One region of the Pseudoalteromonas sp. 13-15 genome, then DNA from elsewhere that is predicted to be linked to it. Evidence: predicted binding sites of a transcription regulator. Region 1 holds the regulator's gene; each other region holds the start of a gene.
What was found. The regulator sigma-54, encoded in region 1, starts transcription at its own class of promoters, with help from an activator protein. The targets are predictions, from matches to a motif close to GTTGGCACGNNNNTNGNNT.
Positions count from the first base shown of each region.

Region 2: ATS72_RS02770 (GumC family protein) is a predicted target of sigma-54. The motif match lies at 2,104-2,122, and genes of this name have one in related genera.
Region 3: ATS72_RS09720 (BON domain-containing protein) is a predicted target of sigma-54. The motif match lies at 2,158-2,176, and genes of this name have one in related genera.
Region 4: fliE (flagellar hook-basal body complex protein FliE) is a predicted target of sigma-54. The motif match lies at 2,646-2,664, and genes of this name have one in related genera.

Region 1 is NZ_CP019162.1:3,016,955-3,020,824, forward strand. Features, by position in the region: gene rapZ (RNase adapter RapZ) at 1-381, opposite strand, end outside; gene ptsN (PTS IIA-like nitrogen regulatory protein PtsN) at 401-853, opposite strand; gene hpf (ribosome hibernation promoting factor) at 858-1,145, opposite strand; gene ATS72_RS13970 (RNA polymerase factor sigma-54) at 1,172-2,671, opposite strand; gene lptB (LPS export ABC transporter ATP-binding protein) at 2,741-3,466, opposite strand; gene lptA (lipopolysaccharide transport periplasmic protein LptA) at 3,463-3,870, opposite strand, start outside.
Region 2 is NZ_CP019162.1:577,295-581,164, forward strand. Features, by position in the region: gene ATS72_RS02755 (O-antigen ligase family protein) at 1-141, shown strand, start outside; gene ATS72_RS02760 (acyltransferase) at 146-853, shown strand; gene ATS72_RS02765 (glycosyltransferase) at 855-1,988, shown strand; gene ATS72_RS02770 (GumC family protein) at 2,220-3,713, shown strand; gene ATS72_RS02775 (glycosyltransferase) at 3,715-3,870, shown strand, end outside.
Region 3 is NZ_CP019162.1:2,084,231-2,088,100, forward strand. Features, by position in the region: gene ATS72_RS09700 (DUF4437 domain-containing protein) at 1-142, shown strand, start outside; gene ATS72_RS09705 (porin family protein) at 207-788, opposite strand; tRNA gene ATS72_RS09710 (tRNA-Ile) at 975-1,051, opposite strand; gene ATS72_RS09715 (YqaE/Pmp3 family membrane protein) at 1,337-1,495, opposite strand; gene ATS72_RS09720 (BON domain-containing protein) at 1,559-2,122, opposite strand; gene ATS72_RS09725 (LiaF domain-containing protein) at 2,443-3,099, shown strand; gene ATS72_RS09730 (VOC family protein) at 3,155-3,571, opposite strand; gene suhB (inositol-1-monophosphatase) at 3,820-3,870, shown strand, end outside.
Region 4 is NZ_CP019162.1:54,133-58,002, reverse strand. Features, by position in the region: gene fliG (flagellar motor switch protein FliG) at 1-544, opposite strand, end outside; gene fliF (flagellar basal-body MS-ring/collar protein FliF) at 537-2,252, opposite strand; gene fliE (flagellar hook-basal body complex protein FliE) at 2,273-2,605, opposite strand; gene ATS72_RS00295 (sigma-54-dependent transcriptional regulator) at 2,763-3,870, opposite strand, start outside.

The DNA of each region.
Region 1 (3,870 bases):
AATTAGCACATCGAGAAGTTCTTTTTCTTTTTTTATGGCTAAATCAAGCGGAAGTGAATCTATTGATAAAGGGTGTAAGCGCCTAGTTTCAGAAAAGCGCTTAATAAGAGTTTGATCTTCACTGTCTAAGTAGAACAGCGTTGGTTTTGTAAAACCCGGTAAGTATTCGATTATGTGATTAAATTCATCTTGCTCTTTTGGTAAATTTCGCACATCTATACTAACGGCAATTTTATCGTAGTTATCAGAAACGCTTCTTACCAAAGAAGGTAATAAATTTACTGGGATGTTATCTACGCAATAATAACCTAGATCTTCAACAACGCGTAAAGCAACCGACTTACCAGAACCAGAACGGCCACTTATGATAATCAACTCCATTAATCACCCTTTAAATTTGTTACGATTGGTCAACAATAATTTGATACAACTCAGCATCCGATTTAGCACAGCGAAGCTGCTTACAAAATTCTTTATTTTTTAGTTTATCAGCTATCGTTGCTAGCGTCTTTAAATGCTGTTGGTTATCGCCTTCAGGTACGATGAGTGCAACAAAAATATCAACAGGGCGGTTGTCTATAGCATCAAAATTAATCGGTGTTTCACTTACTAACACCAATGCTAAAGGTTCTTGTGCGCCGCTCATTCGGCCATGTGGAATAGCAATACCTCTTCCTATCCCTGTGCTGCCTAGCTTTTCGCGGGTTAATAAAGCGCCCAAAATATCCTGTTGAGATAAATACGGTAATTTATCGTGAGCCAGCTCGCTAATAAACTCTAAAATTCTTTTTTTACTATTAAAAAGGACCGCAGCTTTACTGCAGTCCTCGCATATAAGTGAACTTAATTTCATCATATTAGTGTCGAGCAAGCTTCTCTTTGTGTTTAATTACTTGACGGTCAAGCTTGTCAATCAATGAATCAATAGCTGCATACATATCTTGATGTTCAGTGGATGCGAATAATTCAGCACCACTTACATGAATAGTTGCTTCTGCTTTTTGATTTAATTTTTCTATATCAAGAATGACATGAACATTATTAATATGATCAGAGTGCCTTTCTAGCTTCGCAAATTTGGTATTTATATAGTCTCTTAATGAATCAGTTAGTTCTACATGACGACCAGTTAAATTTAGTTGCATAAGCATTACCCTCTTTGTTTAGCGTCTTAGATCAGGCTCTTTCGCTGATTTGACGGTGGAATAGCAAGAGATTCGCGATATTTTGCGATTGTACGTCTCGCTACTTTAATTCCTTGCTCAGCCAATATATCCGCAATTTTGCTATCACTCAATGGTTTTGCTGAGTTTTCTGCTGCGATTAATTTTTTAATAAGTGCACGTATTGCCGTAGATGAACATTCTCCACCATTTTCGGTACTTACGTGGCTTGAGAAAAAGTATTTAAGCTCAAATATTCCACGCGGTGTGTGCATATACTTTTGCGTAGTTACGCGCGAAATTGTTGATTCGTGCATTTCTACCATTTCGGCAACATCATTTAAAACCATCGGTTTCATGGCTTCTGGCCCGTGTTCAAAAAAGCCCTGTTGTTGTTTAACAATACAGTTAGTTACTTTTAAAAGTGTATCATTTCTACTTTCTAAGCTTTTTATAAACCATTTAGCTTCTTGTAAATGTGAGCGAATAAATTGACTGTCGCCGCTTGATTTAACTGTACGCGACATCGCTGCATATTGGCTGTTTACACGAATTTTTGGCATGCTGTCTGGGTTTAACTCTACAATCCAGCGGCCTTTAATTTTTTTAACTGACACATCAGGTATTACATACTCAGACTCTTCTCGTACTATTGTGTCTGCAGGCTTAGGGTTAAGCGTATGAATAAGTGTCATTACTTCTTTAAGCTCATCTTCTTTGAGCTTCGTTTTTTTCATTAATGTACGGTAGTCACGAGCAGCTAACAAATCAATGTGCTCGGTTAAAATCATTTTTGTTTCATCAATAAAAGGCGTGCCTTTATCAAATTGATTTAACTGAATACACAAACACTCTTGTAAGCTACGTGCCGCAATACCCACTGGGTCAAATAGCTGAATGCGCTTTAATACAGCTTCTATTTCGTCAAGTTCAACCTCAACGTCATCGTCGTTATCTTGATTAAAGCTCTCTAAAATCTCTTCGCAACTGAGTGTCAGTATGCCTGAATCATCCACCGCTTCTACAATAGCAATAGCAATGGCTTCATCTGTAGGGCTAAATGGCGTTAATTGTAATTGCCACATTAAGTATTCGTGAAGCGTTTCAGTTGATGCGCCCTGATATATAGACTCATCTTCAGGCATTGGTCCTGAAGATGATGCAGGGGCTGCACTCATGTACTCATCCCAGCTAACGTCCATTGCCATGTCGTCACTTACGGTATCTTTAGCAAGCGCTTCACCACTGTCTTGTTCATACTCGCTAGGGGCTTCATCTGCAGATACGGTTACTGTAACTTCATCGTTATCTGCTTTTTGCTCATTTTTGCCCGCAAGGTCATCGGCGTAGTCTTGCTCCTCAACCTCAAGTAATGGGTTGCTGTCGAGCGCTTCTTGTATTTCTTGCTGAAGATCCAATGTGCTTAATTGCAGCAAGCGAATAGCTTGTTGCAACTGAGGTGTCATTGTAAGTTGCTGGCCCATGCGCAGCTGTAGTGATTGCCTCATGTATCTCTAACAATCCTTTTAAGTTGTTATAATTAATACTAGCAGATGCTTATAAATAAGGCGTAAATGTTACAGCCTAAATTGCTCGCCTAAATATACATCGCGTACAGTTTTATCATTTAATACGTGTTCAGGGGTACCAGAAGCAATCAGTTCCCCATGAGAAACAATGTAGGCTTTTTCACAAACATCAAGGGTTTCTCTCACATTGTGGTCTGTTATTAATACGCCAATACCACGGTTTTTCAGGTGTTCAATAATCTTTTTAATATCTAATACTGAGATAGGGTCAACACCGGCAAAAGGTTCGTCTAACAAAATAAACTTTGGATCTGCAGCTAAAGCACGTGCAATCTCCACTCGGCGACGTTCTCCGCCCGATAATGCCATGCCTTTGCTGTCGCGAATGTGTTGAATGCTAAATTCATCTAATAGATTATTCAATGTATCTTCTCTGGCTTGTTTAGTGAGCTCCTTTCGAGTTTCTAAAATAGACATTAAGTTTTGATACACTGTTAATTTTCTGAATATAGACGACTCTTGTGGTAAGTAGCCAATGCCTAATCTAGCACGACTGTGCATAGGTAAAAGCGTAATATCGTTATCATCGATAGATATTTTGCCTTTGTCGCTAGGGACTAAGCCTACAATCATGTAAAAGGTTGTTGTTTTACCTGCGCCGTTTGGCCCAAGCAAGCCTACAATACTGCCAGCTTTAACTTCTAAGCCCACATTTTTTACAACTTCACGGCCTTTGTAGCTTTTGGCTAGTAGCTCTGCTTTTAATGTGCTCATGGTTGGCCTTTGTCATTTTTTTTAGGCTCCACAGGCACTAAGATAGTGTGTACACGGTCAGTTGAGCTTTCATCTTTTTCGGCGCTAATAAGCTGCTGTTCTATATCGTAGGTAATGCTTTTAGCATTCATTTTTTGCCCAGCTTGAGATATCTCTGCATCTCCAATTAATGTTAAAAAACGCGTTGAAACATCGTACCTAACTTCATTAGCGCTGGCGCTCATTATTGTGCCGTCGGCTTGTTTTTCTTCAAAATATGCAGGCGTACCTGTGGCAATTAACAATTGCTTGTTGTCGCCTAGCTCATCGCGCTTGTGAACCTCAAGGCGGTCTGCGGTAATTTTTCTGTCGCCATGAATAATTTCAACATTTTTTTCGAAGATACCTACGTTTTCTTTTAGTTG
Region 2 (3,870 bases), 920 kb from region 1:
GCAAATGCATTAAAAGCAGGTTTAATAGGCTTTATGGTTGCAGGTACTTTCCTAACACAAGCTTTTACTTGGCCGCTTTACATTATTTTAGCGCTAACAATCGCACTCGAAAAAATCACTGTTGAGAGCAATAAGGAATAAAACTATGATCATACACGTTAAACATTGGCTTAAATGTAGCCCTCATCCTTTTGCAAAATCACTTTTTCAATTTGCAAAAACGATTCGCAATCCACAAATGATTGTTATCCCGTTTTTTCATTCATCGCTTTATTTTGTTCATCAATTTTTAAAACAATTTATACACGAATTTTTACGTATCACTTATTTTACGCCCCTTTTCAAAAGCCAAATTAAAGGCAGTAAAAAGCAGCTTTATTTATATTCAGGTATGCCGCAAGTGCTGGGTGAGCTTAAGGTTGTGTGTAAAGACAGCGTGAGAATGTCGGGTATTTCTACCTTTTGCGGGCGGGTAGGAGGGCAAACAACACCCACTCTAACCATTGGTAACAATGTGGATATTGGTTGGCAAAATGCGTTTTCGGTAGGACGTACCATAACCCTTGAAGACGACGTTAGGTTAGCAGGGCGTGTATTTTTAGCGGGTTTTCCTGGACACCCGGTTGATTGTGAACGAAGAGCCCAGGGGCAAAGTGATGATGAAAACCAAATTGGCGACATTATTATAAAGCGCGGGGCATGGCTTGGCACCGGAGTGACCGTGCTTGGAGGCGTTACCATAGGTGAAGGGGCGATTATTGGCGCAGGTAGTGTTGTAACTAAAAACATACCCGCCTTTAGTATTGCTGCGGGCAATCCAGCAAAAGTAGTTAAATACATAAAGGAATCATAATATGAGATTTGTTGTTTTTGCAGAGGATTGGGCAAGCCACCCCAGTAGCACACAGCACCTATTTGCTGAACTGGCTAAACATCATGAAGTACATTGGGTTAATTCAATTGGTATGCGAAAACCAAGCCTTAAATTAAACGATTTAAAACGTGTATTTAATAAATTAAAACAATTATTTAGCGAATCAAATAGCGCAACGATTGAAACGCCAGAAGCATTGCATGTTTATAAGCTCCCCGTATTGCCTTGGCATGACAACGCATTAGTAAAACGTTTTAATAAGTGGGTGTATTCTCAATACTTTAAAAATATTTATGATGAGCCTGTTATTTACTGGTTAAGCGTGCCTACAGCCGAATATTTAATTACAAAACAAAAACACGATAAATTAATTTATTACTGCGGTGACGATTTTAGTGCATTGGCCGGCGTTGATGCGTCACTTGTTGCCCCTTGTGAAAATAGCTTGATACAAAACGCTGATTTAATTTATGTCATTAGCGCGTTTTTAATGAACAAAATGCCTAAGCACAAAACAAAAATGTTAAGCCATGGTGTTAGTTACGATTTGTTCACCTCTAAAAGTGAAATTGCACCAGAGATAAGCCACTTAAATGGCCCCATTATTGGTTTCTATGGCAGTATTAATGCCTGGTTAGATATTGCATTACTCACTGCGTTAGTCGCGCAACGACCCAGTTATCAGTTAGTGCTTGTCGGCGATATTGTGGGGCCTACTGCGCAGTTGTTGCAATTTAAAAATGTAACGCATATTCCTGCAATTGAGCATGCTCGGTTAGCGAGTTTTTCTACACATTGGAACGTGTCTGTTTTACCGTTTGTTAATAACGAGCAAATTAGAGCGTGTGACCCATTAAAGCTTAAAGAATATTTAGCGGCAGGAAAGCCTATTGTTGCTACCGATTTTCCCGCAGTAAAACAATATCAAACAGAAATTTTTATTGGCAAAACGCATGATCAATTTATTAATAAAATTGATGAAGCCGTTAGTTTAAACACCATTGAGCGCAGCACCCTAAAATTATCGCAACAACAATTAGCAAAGAACCACAGTTGGGAGTCAAAAGCGCTAAAAGTGCAACAAGACTTATTTATTTTAAATCACGCTGTGTAGCGTGATTTTTTAAACCAACACCCTCTAACATGTCATTTAATTAGGCCTTTGAGAGCTGAGTCTCAAAAGCGTGATCCCCGCTAATAAACTGCTTATTTTTATTAAATTCACAACAGTTGGCGCACCCTGTGCAACACCTTATGTATAGCGCGATATTTGCAGTTTAAATTATTAATTTGCAAACAAACGCCACATTTCGCATAGCAATATGCAAATAGATAGGTAGGGATTATGTTAGTTAGAGAGCAAATAAAACGATTACTTTACTTAACCTTGTACGCTGTATACACACGTGCAAAGTTATTTGTGATCCCACTTTTAGTGGTGCCTTTTGTCATTATATTGCTCACAGTGACTGCACAAAAAAAATATATCAATCATGCCACTATTTTAATAGAGGAGTCGGCATTACTTAACCCGTATCTTGATGATTTATCTTTTTCATTTGATTTATCTAATCGGATGGCAGCACTTCGTACACTCGTTATAAGCAGGAAGGTACTTATTGCAGTAGCAAAAGAAACGCAATTAGTGCCAGAAAATGCGACGCCTGCGCAAATAGAAAAAATTCACCAAGAGTTATCTCAGGCATTGTCTTTGTCGTTGGTAGGGGATGAGCTGGTACGGGTTAATTTTATATGGCATGAGCAAAGTAAAATGAAACTAGTGCTTGAAAAAGTAGTCGAGAAGTTTATAGAACGTTTACTTGCGCCCACCCGAGCATCGCTTGATAGCTCTGAGCAGTTTTTTTATCAGCAGCTGAACAGCATTCGTGATGAGCTTGAATTATCTGAAGAGGCACTTGCTGCCTTTAAATCAACAAACAGCAATACCTTGCCGGCTGTGCTGCACAGTAACCGTCAAACGTTTGATAAATTATTGAGCGATCAACAACAAAAAACAATTGTACTGTCGGGTGCGCAAGCAAAATTAAAAGCACTGGCTACTAAAATGGGCCAAGCAAACCCAATTTTAGGGCGCATTGAAGAAAAAATTATTGTTGCGGAGTCAGAGTTAAGCTTTTTAAAAACACGATATACCGAAAAACACAGTAAGGTTATTTCAAAAAAACGAGAGCTACAAAGTATACGTAATCGCCAGCAATCACTATTAGAGAGCGCAGAAGACTTAGACCCCACCAATATTGAACAGCTATGGCAAATGGCAAACACACTGCCTAGTGGTAAAGACAATGAAAGCAGTGTTCTGGTTTCGCAAATTCTAAAATTAGAAGAGGCCAAAAATGAAGTAGCTCAACACCAACAAGAGTACGACATGCTAGAGCAACAAGTAAAACTCGTTGGTGAAAGGCTATTAGTAACCAGTGATGTAGAAAAGCAGTTAAGAAAGCTAGAGCGAGATTACGATGTTAAACAATCGCTTTATAAAGATATGTTAAGCCGTTATGAAATGGCCAAAGTGACAGGCAAATTGGTTAAGTACGAAGGGCCAGATAAAGTAAAAACCATTGAACGCGCCTACAGTCCAACGCAGCCAATTAATACGTCGTTAGTCGCATCCATTATTGTGGGTATTATTTTAGGTGTGTTTACAAGTAGCACAATTGTGTTTGTAGCGACCTTATTTGACAGCCACTTAAAAGATATTCAAACCATAGAAAAACTATCTTCTTTAGAGGTAGTTACCATTTTACCTATTGTTAAAAATACACCTGTAGATTTGGTGTTTAGCTCAGCGATTAACTCTATTGAACAGGGGAAATAATATGAACGTTTTACATCTAGTTCAGCACTTTAAAATAGGTGGCCTTGAAAAAATGGCCGTCACGCTAATGCAAAAAAGCCAATTTGCAGGCTCAAGTGTGGTTGTATCACTTGAAGGAACGTTGGGCGAGGCTGTTAAAGGTTGGCCACAATTAGCA
Region 3 (3,870 bases), 930 kb from region 1:
CAGCTCAAAAAGTAACTCACAAAACTTAAGTGCAGGTAGCTTTGTAGAATCTGGGGGTAAGTTCATTCACTCGCTTGAGAACACAAGCGATATACCAGCAACTATTTACATTCGCTGCAATGGCTTATACCACGTAAATTAGCGTGTTATAGCTACGTAAAAACTAAAAAGCGCACTAATAAGTGCGCTCATTTAACTGCTTGTGATCAAAAGCTGTAACGTGCAGTTAAGCTAATATAATCTAAATCATCTATTGTGGTGTAGCTAGTACCTACAGAGAAATTTGTATTCACATAGTAACGAGCACCTAAAGTGATAGCTGTTTCACTGTCATCAGCAATATCAATGTAACTTAAGCGGCCATCAATTTCGATGCTATCAGTTAGCATTGATCTAACACCAACAGATAATCCATAGCCATTTTCATCATCCGACAAATCAGTACCGCTGAACGATACTTCAGTTTCAATGTTTTCGTACGTTACTAAACCATAAAAGTCAGTGCTTTCACTAATTGCAGTACGGTAGCCCACGCCTGCGCTCAACCAATTTAGATCTACATCCAAACCATCTTCTGAGTCGCCTACAGTCTTATATTGACCAGACACAAAAAAGTTATCGCCTAGTAATTTACTACCATCAAGCGTCCAACCGTTTAAATCATCGCCATCAAGATCTGCATTTAAATAACCGCCAGACACATAATTAAAGTTAGGTGTTTCTGCAAATGCAGCAGGGGTGACAAAAACTGAGCTTAATAATAAGAGTGCGACTTTATTCATTTTCATGGTACTTCCTTTTAGATATATTTTAACAACATATTTTTGTACCCAATAAAATACACAGCTATATATTTGATTGCAATTAGAAATTTTATAGATTAATTAAAAATCAATATATCAACAATAAAGAATAATAATGTAGAGCTTTGGATTTTAAGTGCGTAAAAATTTAATAGGGATCTACTTGGAAAGTGGTGGCCCCTCCCAGACTCGAACTGGGGACCTAACGATTATGAGTCGTGTGCTCTAACCAACTGAGCTAAGGGGCCAACTTTATATAACTGCAAGGCAGTTAATTTTTGAAGCGTTCAGCCACAGAGCGACTAAAGCGGGTTGCAGTATAAAAACTTTTTTAGGGCTTGTCACTACCAAAAACCTTTATTTTAACAATCAATAAGCTAACTGCTTAAATTGTAATCTTTTAAAGAGTGTGAATGGGTAAATTTGGGGAGTTTTAGGATAATAAAGTAAAAATGATTAAAAATAATATTTATTAATAGAATGCGCTGAGCAATATTTACTTACAACTGCCGCAAACATAGCTCAGCTGCGCATTATTTTTTAGCAATAATATAAATTGCATGTATTAACCCAGGGAAGTAACCCAATAGCGTTAATAAAATATTAATCCAAAAATGCATACCTAAGCCCACTTGTAAAAAAACACCTAGTGGTGGTAGCAAAACAGACAGTATTATGCGAATGATATCCATTATTTAGCTCCTTCAAACAGTTAAAAACAAAAAGCCCAGCAATGCTGGGCTTTGAGTATAACGTTATTCAGCTACGATAGATAAGTTATCTACCACATCACGTACGTCTTCAGCATTTTTTGCAATTTCGATTGCTAATTGCTTTTCCGCTGATGATTCAACTGAGCCGTTTAATGTAACAACACCATTATCGGTATCTACATCAATATCGGTTCCACCTACTTCAGAATCAAATAGGAAACGTGTTGTAATAACGGTGGTGATTTTAGCGTCCGTCAGGTCGTTATCATCATCCATCATTTTAGAATCTGTGTGTTTAGCGCTCATGTTTTTAACAACGGTTAGGCTGTTTTCAACGTCCATGACGCCATCTAGACTAAGTACAAGCTCTTCTGCTAGCTCTTTCTCTACTTCGCTATCAACTTTACCTGTAAGTACTACCTTGCCATTTGTTACATCAGTGTTTATGTCAAAGTTGTTTAGGTCTGTGTTCATAAGAAGCACAGTTTCTGCCTTGCCATCAATCCAAGCATCTTTACTTTCGTTTTCCCAGCTGTTTGCTTGTGCACCCATTGCTGTTGTACCAAGAACTAACGCGGCGATAATAGATTTGTTAAATGTTTTCATAATCTTTCTCCTTTTGATTAAAGACACTTTAACTAATGCGAACATCAAGCCAACTTTATTTACCATTCAAAATCATAAACTTAACGAAAAAAATAGACTCTTATAGGTTTAACGCATTTCCCCTATTTACAGGCAAGTGAGTAAAACTTTCTCAAAGTGTGAAAATTACTAGATTATTGCTATTTTGGTTAATGTATCGTTAATATAACAACTAAATAAAAAGCCCTTGAAAGTTAAAATGTTGATAATAAACAAAATTAACTTTGGTATACGGTTTGCTAACTAGTTAACTAATTGCAAATACAATTAAGGAATGCCCCATGTCTGTAAAAGTTGAAGACCGCCCAATAGAGCAAGTACGCGAACAAGTGATTGATCAGTTAATTTATAACTATAGCCATGGCGTTATATCGGTTGAGGCATTTGAAAGACGATTAGACAAAGCAATGGATGCAAAAGACAATTCTGTGCTGCTTACGTTAGTAGAAGACTTAACACTTAATACCGACAAGCAATACAAAGCTGAAAAGCAATCGCAGTTTACGCCTAATTACAGTGCTCAACAAAATAGCGATGACGACATTACACTGCGCAGTATTTTGGGTTCAAACGAGCGAAGCGGACAATGGGTGGTTCCTAAAAATATTTACCTAAATAATTATATGGGCTCTGTGGTGCTTGATTTCACCGACGCTATCTTTACGCATCAAAACGTGACAATTCATGTTAATTGTATTTTTGGTAGCGACGAAATTTACGTACCCGAGCATGTTAATGTTGTGTCCAAAATGTTTTGTATTTTAAGCACGCTAGAAAACAAATCAGTAACGTTAAATAAGCGTCAAGGTCCTACCATTCATATTGAAGGCAAAGCGATACTAGGGTCGGTTGAAGTAAAGATAAAACGTACCATAAAAGAAAAGTTCATGAGCTTTGCAAACGATTTAAGGTCACAGCTAGGGGTCAGCAGTAAATAAGTGCAACTGTATTTGCTTTAATATGGCTGCTTTTGGCAGCCATATAGTGGTGGGCTTAAAGATCATTATTTCGTTCTGCAGGTATATCCGACAAGTACTCTATAAACTCAACTTCAAAGCCCGATGGGTCTCTGAAGTAGATATTTTTTCTAAATGGGTTTTCATTGCCTTGCTTATGAACTGAAAAACCCGCTTTATTTAAACGAGACACCGTATTTTCTAAATTAGCCGTCACGTAAGCAAAGTGAGCAAACCCAACTTGATGCCCTGAAAGCGATCTATTTTCACCCTCACCATGATCGCTCATTGCTATGTATTGCGTGTCGTCACCAAAGTGGACCCAACGCCTTGGTTTTCCATACCATTCACCCCGCCCTTCACTTCGTATTACCCAGTGGGGAAAAATGGCTTGGTAAAAGCGAATCATGGTATCAATGTTTTTAACAACTAAATTTACGTGTTCTAAATACATACTGTTTCCTTGTGAGTTAATTTAAACACACAATAAAACCTCAAGTTAACTTTAGGTAAAGCGCTTTTTTTAAATTTTTAGTGGGTCATTAAAAATACACTTTTGTTTTAATTAAATGTGCAACACTTTCAAGGCTGTACAAAAAACACCCACAAGTATTTAGGGTTTATTGTTTACTTTATGTCAAAAGTCGCTAAAATACGCCGGCTGAAAATACAAACGTTCTTTTACAACCCAAAGGTAACTCCATGCATCCAATGTTAAACATTGCGGTTCGCGCTGCGCGTAACGCAGGCAAA
Region 4 (3,870 bases), 400 kb from region 1:
CTTCTTCAAGGTTAGCGATTCGCATGGTTAAATCAAGACGAACTTTCTCTGGGAACTGCGCAATAATTTCTGCGGACTGCTCAGGCTCTAAGTAAGACAATACAATCGTTTGTATTTGGGGGTGTTCATTACGAATAATATTCGCCACCTGCTTAGAATCCATCCATTTGAGGGAATCAAGGCCTTTAGCCCCAGACCCCATAACAATTTGGTCAATAAGGCTGGCCGCTTTATCTTCACCCAATGCAGCAGTAAGCGCCTTTTTAATAAAGTCTTCCGACTGAAACCCTATAGTACTGAAGCTTTGAATTTGCTCAATAAACAAGTTGTGAACCGCACTTATTTTAGCCTGTGACAGGTCGTCTAACGCAGCCATTGCCATCCCAACTTTTTGAACTTGTTTAGGCTCCAAGTGCTTAAGTATTTGGGCTGCATCTTCCTCTGATAAGCTAAGTAATAAAATAGCGGCTTTATCTACACCGTCTAGCTTATCAACATCAAACGCTGCTGGAAGTTGTTTTTGTTCTTGATCTTGATCAGTCATCTTCTGTTAACCACGCTTTCACTACTTGTGATGATAGTTCTGGTTCATTGGCTACAAGGGCACGAATTGCTTTGAGTAAGTCTTCGTCGCCATGTAAATCTGGTAACTGCAGTGTACCATCGCTTGAGAAACCAATTGAAGCAGAATCAAAGTCTTTGTTTAGCATATCCAACGTGCTATCGCCAATGTCTACCCCTGCACTTAACGCATCTTCGTCATATTCTTCAAGTGTATCGTCTGGGTAAATTAAGCGTTTAAGCATCGGTTTAACTACCGCCATTATGAGTACAATAATAACTAATGCGCCCAGTACCAAGCGGATTATTTTCATAAACCAATCCTGCTCCCAAAGCGGCACGCTAATATCAAAATCAGTTGCTTCGCGAACAAACGGAACCGTTACCACTTCAAGTGCATCACCACGCTGCATGTCAAAACCAACGCCACCTTGTAATAAACGACGAATATTTGACAGCTCTTCCACTGAGCGCGGTGTCATTGTGGTTTCACCGTTTTCACCTACTTTTGGAATGTAGTCAACGGCCACCGACACGCTTATTCTGCGTATCACACCTGTTTGCTGACGCTTATGTGAGATAGTTGTATCTAACTCATAGTTACGCGTCGCTTCTTTATGCGTTCTTGATGGTGAAGTTGCACTACCTGCTCCACCTTGTCCTGCTACTTCAGGGATATTAGAGTTTACTGGAGGCTGATTCGTCAGTGCACCAGGTATACCTACTGCTAGACCACCTATATTATTTTCTTCGAATGTGGTTTCGCTTCTTACTGCTGGTAAATCTGGGTTGTAGCGTTTTTGCGTCTCCTCAACAGCACTAAAGTCCATACTTAAATCAACTTGTGCAGTGTAGTTTGCAAGCCCTACTACAGGTATTAAAATACTGTCTATTTTTTCAAGATATTCTTGTTCACGCTTGCGCTCTATGTCGTACTCTTTGCGTGAACGGGCAGCAAGCGATGTTTGCGAGCCTGAATTTAGTAAGCGACCATTTTGATCCGTTACTGTTACACGAGCCGGCTCTAAACCTTGTACAGCCGATGCAACCATATCAACCACTGAGTCGACCTCTTCGCTATCTAGCGAACGCCCACGCTTAAGAGTAAGTACAACAGTTGCTGAAGGCTTTTTCTCTCTGCGCGCAAATACATTTTCTTTTGGAATGGCAAGCAATACACGTGCACGCGTAATATTATTGAGCTCTTCAATTGTGCGCGCTAACTGTTGTTCTCGGCCATGCTTTAAGCGTTCACGCTCTAAACGCTGACTTACACCAAACCCCATGTCTTGCATAATAATATCTGAACCCGATGTAGGGCCTTGCTCTAGCCCTTCACGAGTCATTAAAAGTTTAATATTTTGATACTCAGTTTCAGGGACGAGCACTACATTTCCATCTACTTGGTATTCAATTTTTTGTGCATCTAAAAAGTCGAGCGTTTCAATAAGCTCTTCTGTCTGCATTTTACCAAGCGGGCGCATATCTGGCTGACGCGCCCAAATAATAATAAATATAGCAATCGCTAAACAAATGCCTAAAGCAATAACTAAAGTTACTTGGCGCAATAAATCAACGCCATTTAGCGAACTTAAGTAGCCTGATTTCTGTTCTTGTTGATCGTCGCTATCGCTTTGGTCCATTTCACCAGTAGCAAGAGCCAGATCGGTTGATTGATTAGATTGCGCCACAATAATTCTCCACTACCTAGTTAAACAGGCATGTTCATGATTTCTTTGTAAGCTTCGACAAGTTTATTACGAACCTGCACTGTCGCTTCAAATGCAACTGACGACTTTTGAGAAGCAATCATTGCTTCAGCCAAAGACACGCTTCTGTCGCCTGTTTCTACCGCCACTACTTTTTGTTTAGCATCTTGCTGCAAACCGTGCACAGTATTAATTGCATCCGATAGCATATCGCCAAATTGAGCGGTTGATGAGGCTTGTGTTTTTACTGGCAGTCTTTCGATTTGATTATTACGGCCAGCCTCTAAAGCCATTGATTGCATTTCTTGAAATACAGCGCTGTTTTGAATTTTCATAATTTGTCTCTGACAATGCAGTTAACTCTTAACATGAATAAAGCACAAAGCATGCCAAAAAATTAAATTAATAATTTCAATGAGTTGGAAGAAATTTGACAAGTCAGAGTTTTGACAGCCCTAAATTCAAAGGGTAAATTTAGGGCTAAAAATGATGTTATGCGGGGAGTGAAATACCTAAATCGCGCATCTGCGCTAGTTTGTAACGTAAAGTCCGAGGGCTTATACCTAGCGTTTCAGCGACATCTTTTCGCTTACCTTGGCATCTTGCTAACGTTTCTAAAATAATGCGATGCTCTTTATCTTTTAGCTCATCCTTATAACTTCCCGTATCAACAGCCAATAAGTCTTGTTTTGTTGGCTCGGCTGGAGATGACTGTTCGTCATAATACGCTGAACTCATAGCGCCTTGGTCAATATCTCTATTAGTAGCATTTACTTGCTGCTGACTAGTATTTTGCGCGCTGACAGATGCAGGCTCCATTACAAAATCTGTCGCCGCTATGTTTTCAATGAAAATTGCATGCTCGTTTAGAGTATCCCCAGTCCTAAGTATTAACGCACGTTGTATTACGTTATCAAGCTCACGCACATTACCAGGCCAAGAATGAGCAAGTAATTTTTTCTCTGCGGCACTATCAAGATAAGCCATAGGCTCTTTACTTTTGTTTAAGTGGCGCTCAATTAAATGCTTAGCCAATACAAGGATATCTCCAGGTCGCTGACAAAGTGGTCGCCACATCAAAGGAAACACATTAAGCCTGTAGTATAAATCTTCTCTAAATTGGTTTTCGGTAACCGCTTCTTTCAAATCGCGGTTACTTGTTGCAAGTATACGTACGTCTAACTGGATTGTTTTTCTTCCACCTAAGCGCTCTACTTCGCGCTCTTGCAACACACGAAGTAGTTTAGCTTGCAGCCCTAAATCCATTTCTGTTATTTCGTCGAGCAATATAGTACCGCCTTGCGCTTGCTCAAACTTACCAGGACACGCTTGAATTGCGCCTGTAAACGCACCCTTTTCATAACCAAATAAGGTTGCTTCAAGCATATTTTCAGGAATTGCTGCACAGTTAATCGCAACAAACGGCGCATCGCATCGGTTCGATTTATCATGAATATACCGTGCAAGCACTTCCTTACCTGAACCACTTGGGCCTAGCACCATAACGCTCGCATCAGAGCGGGCAACTTTACTTGCTAACTCTAAAAGTTGAATACTGCTTGGATCGGCAACAATGGGTCCGTCGGTCTCCTTTGCTTTT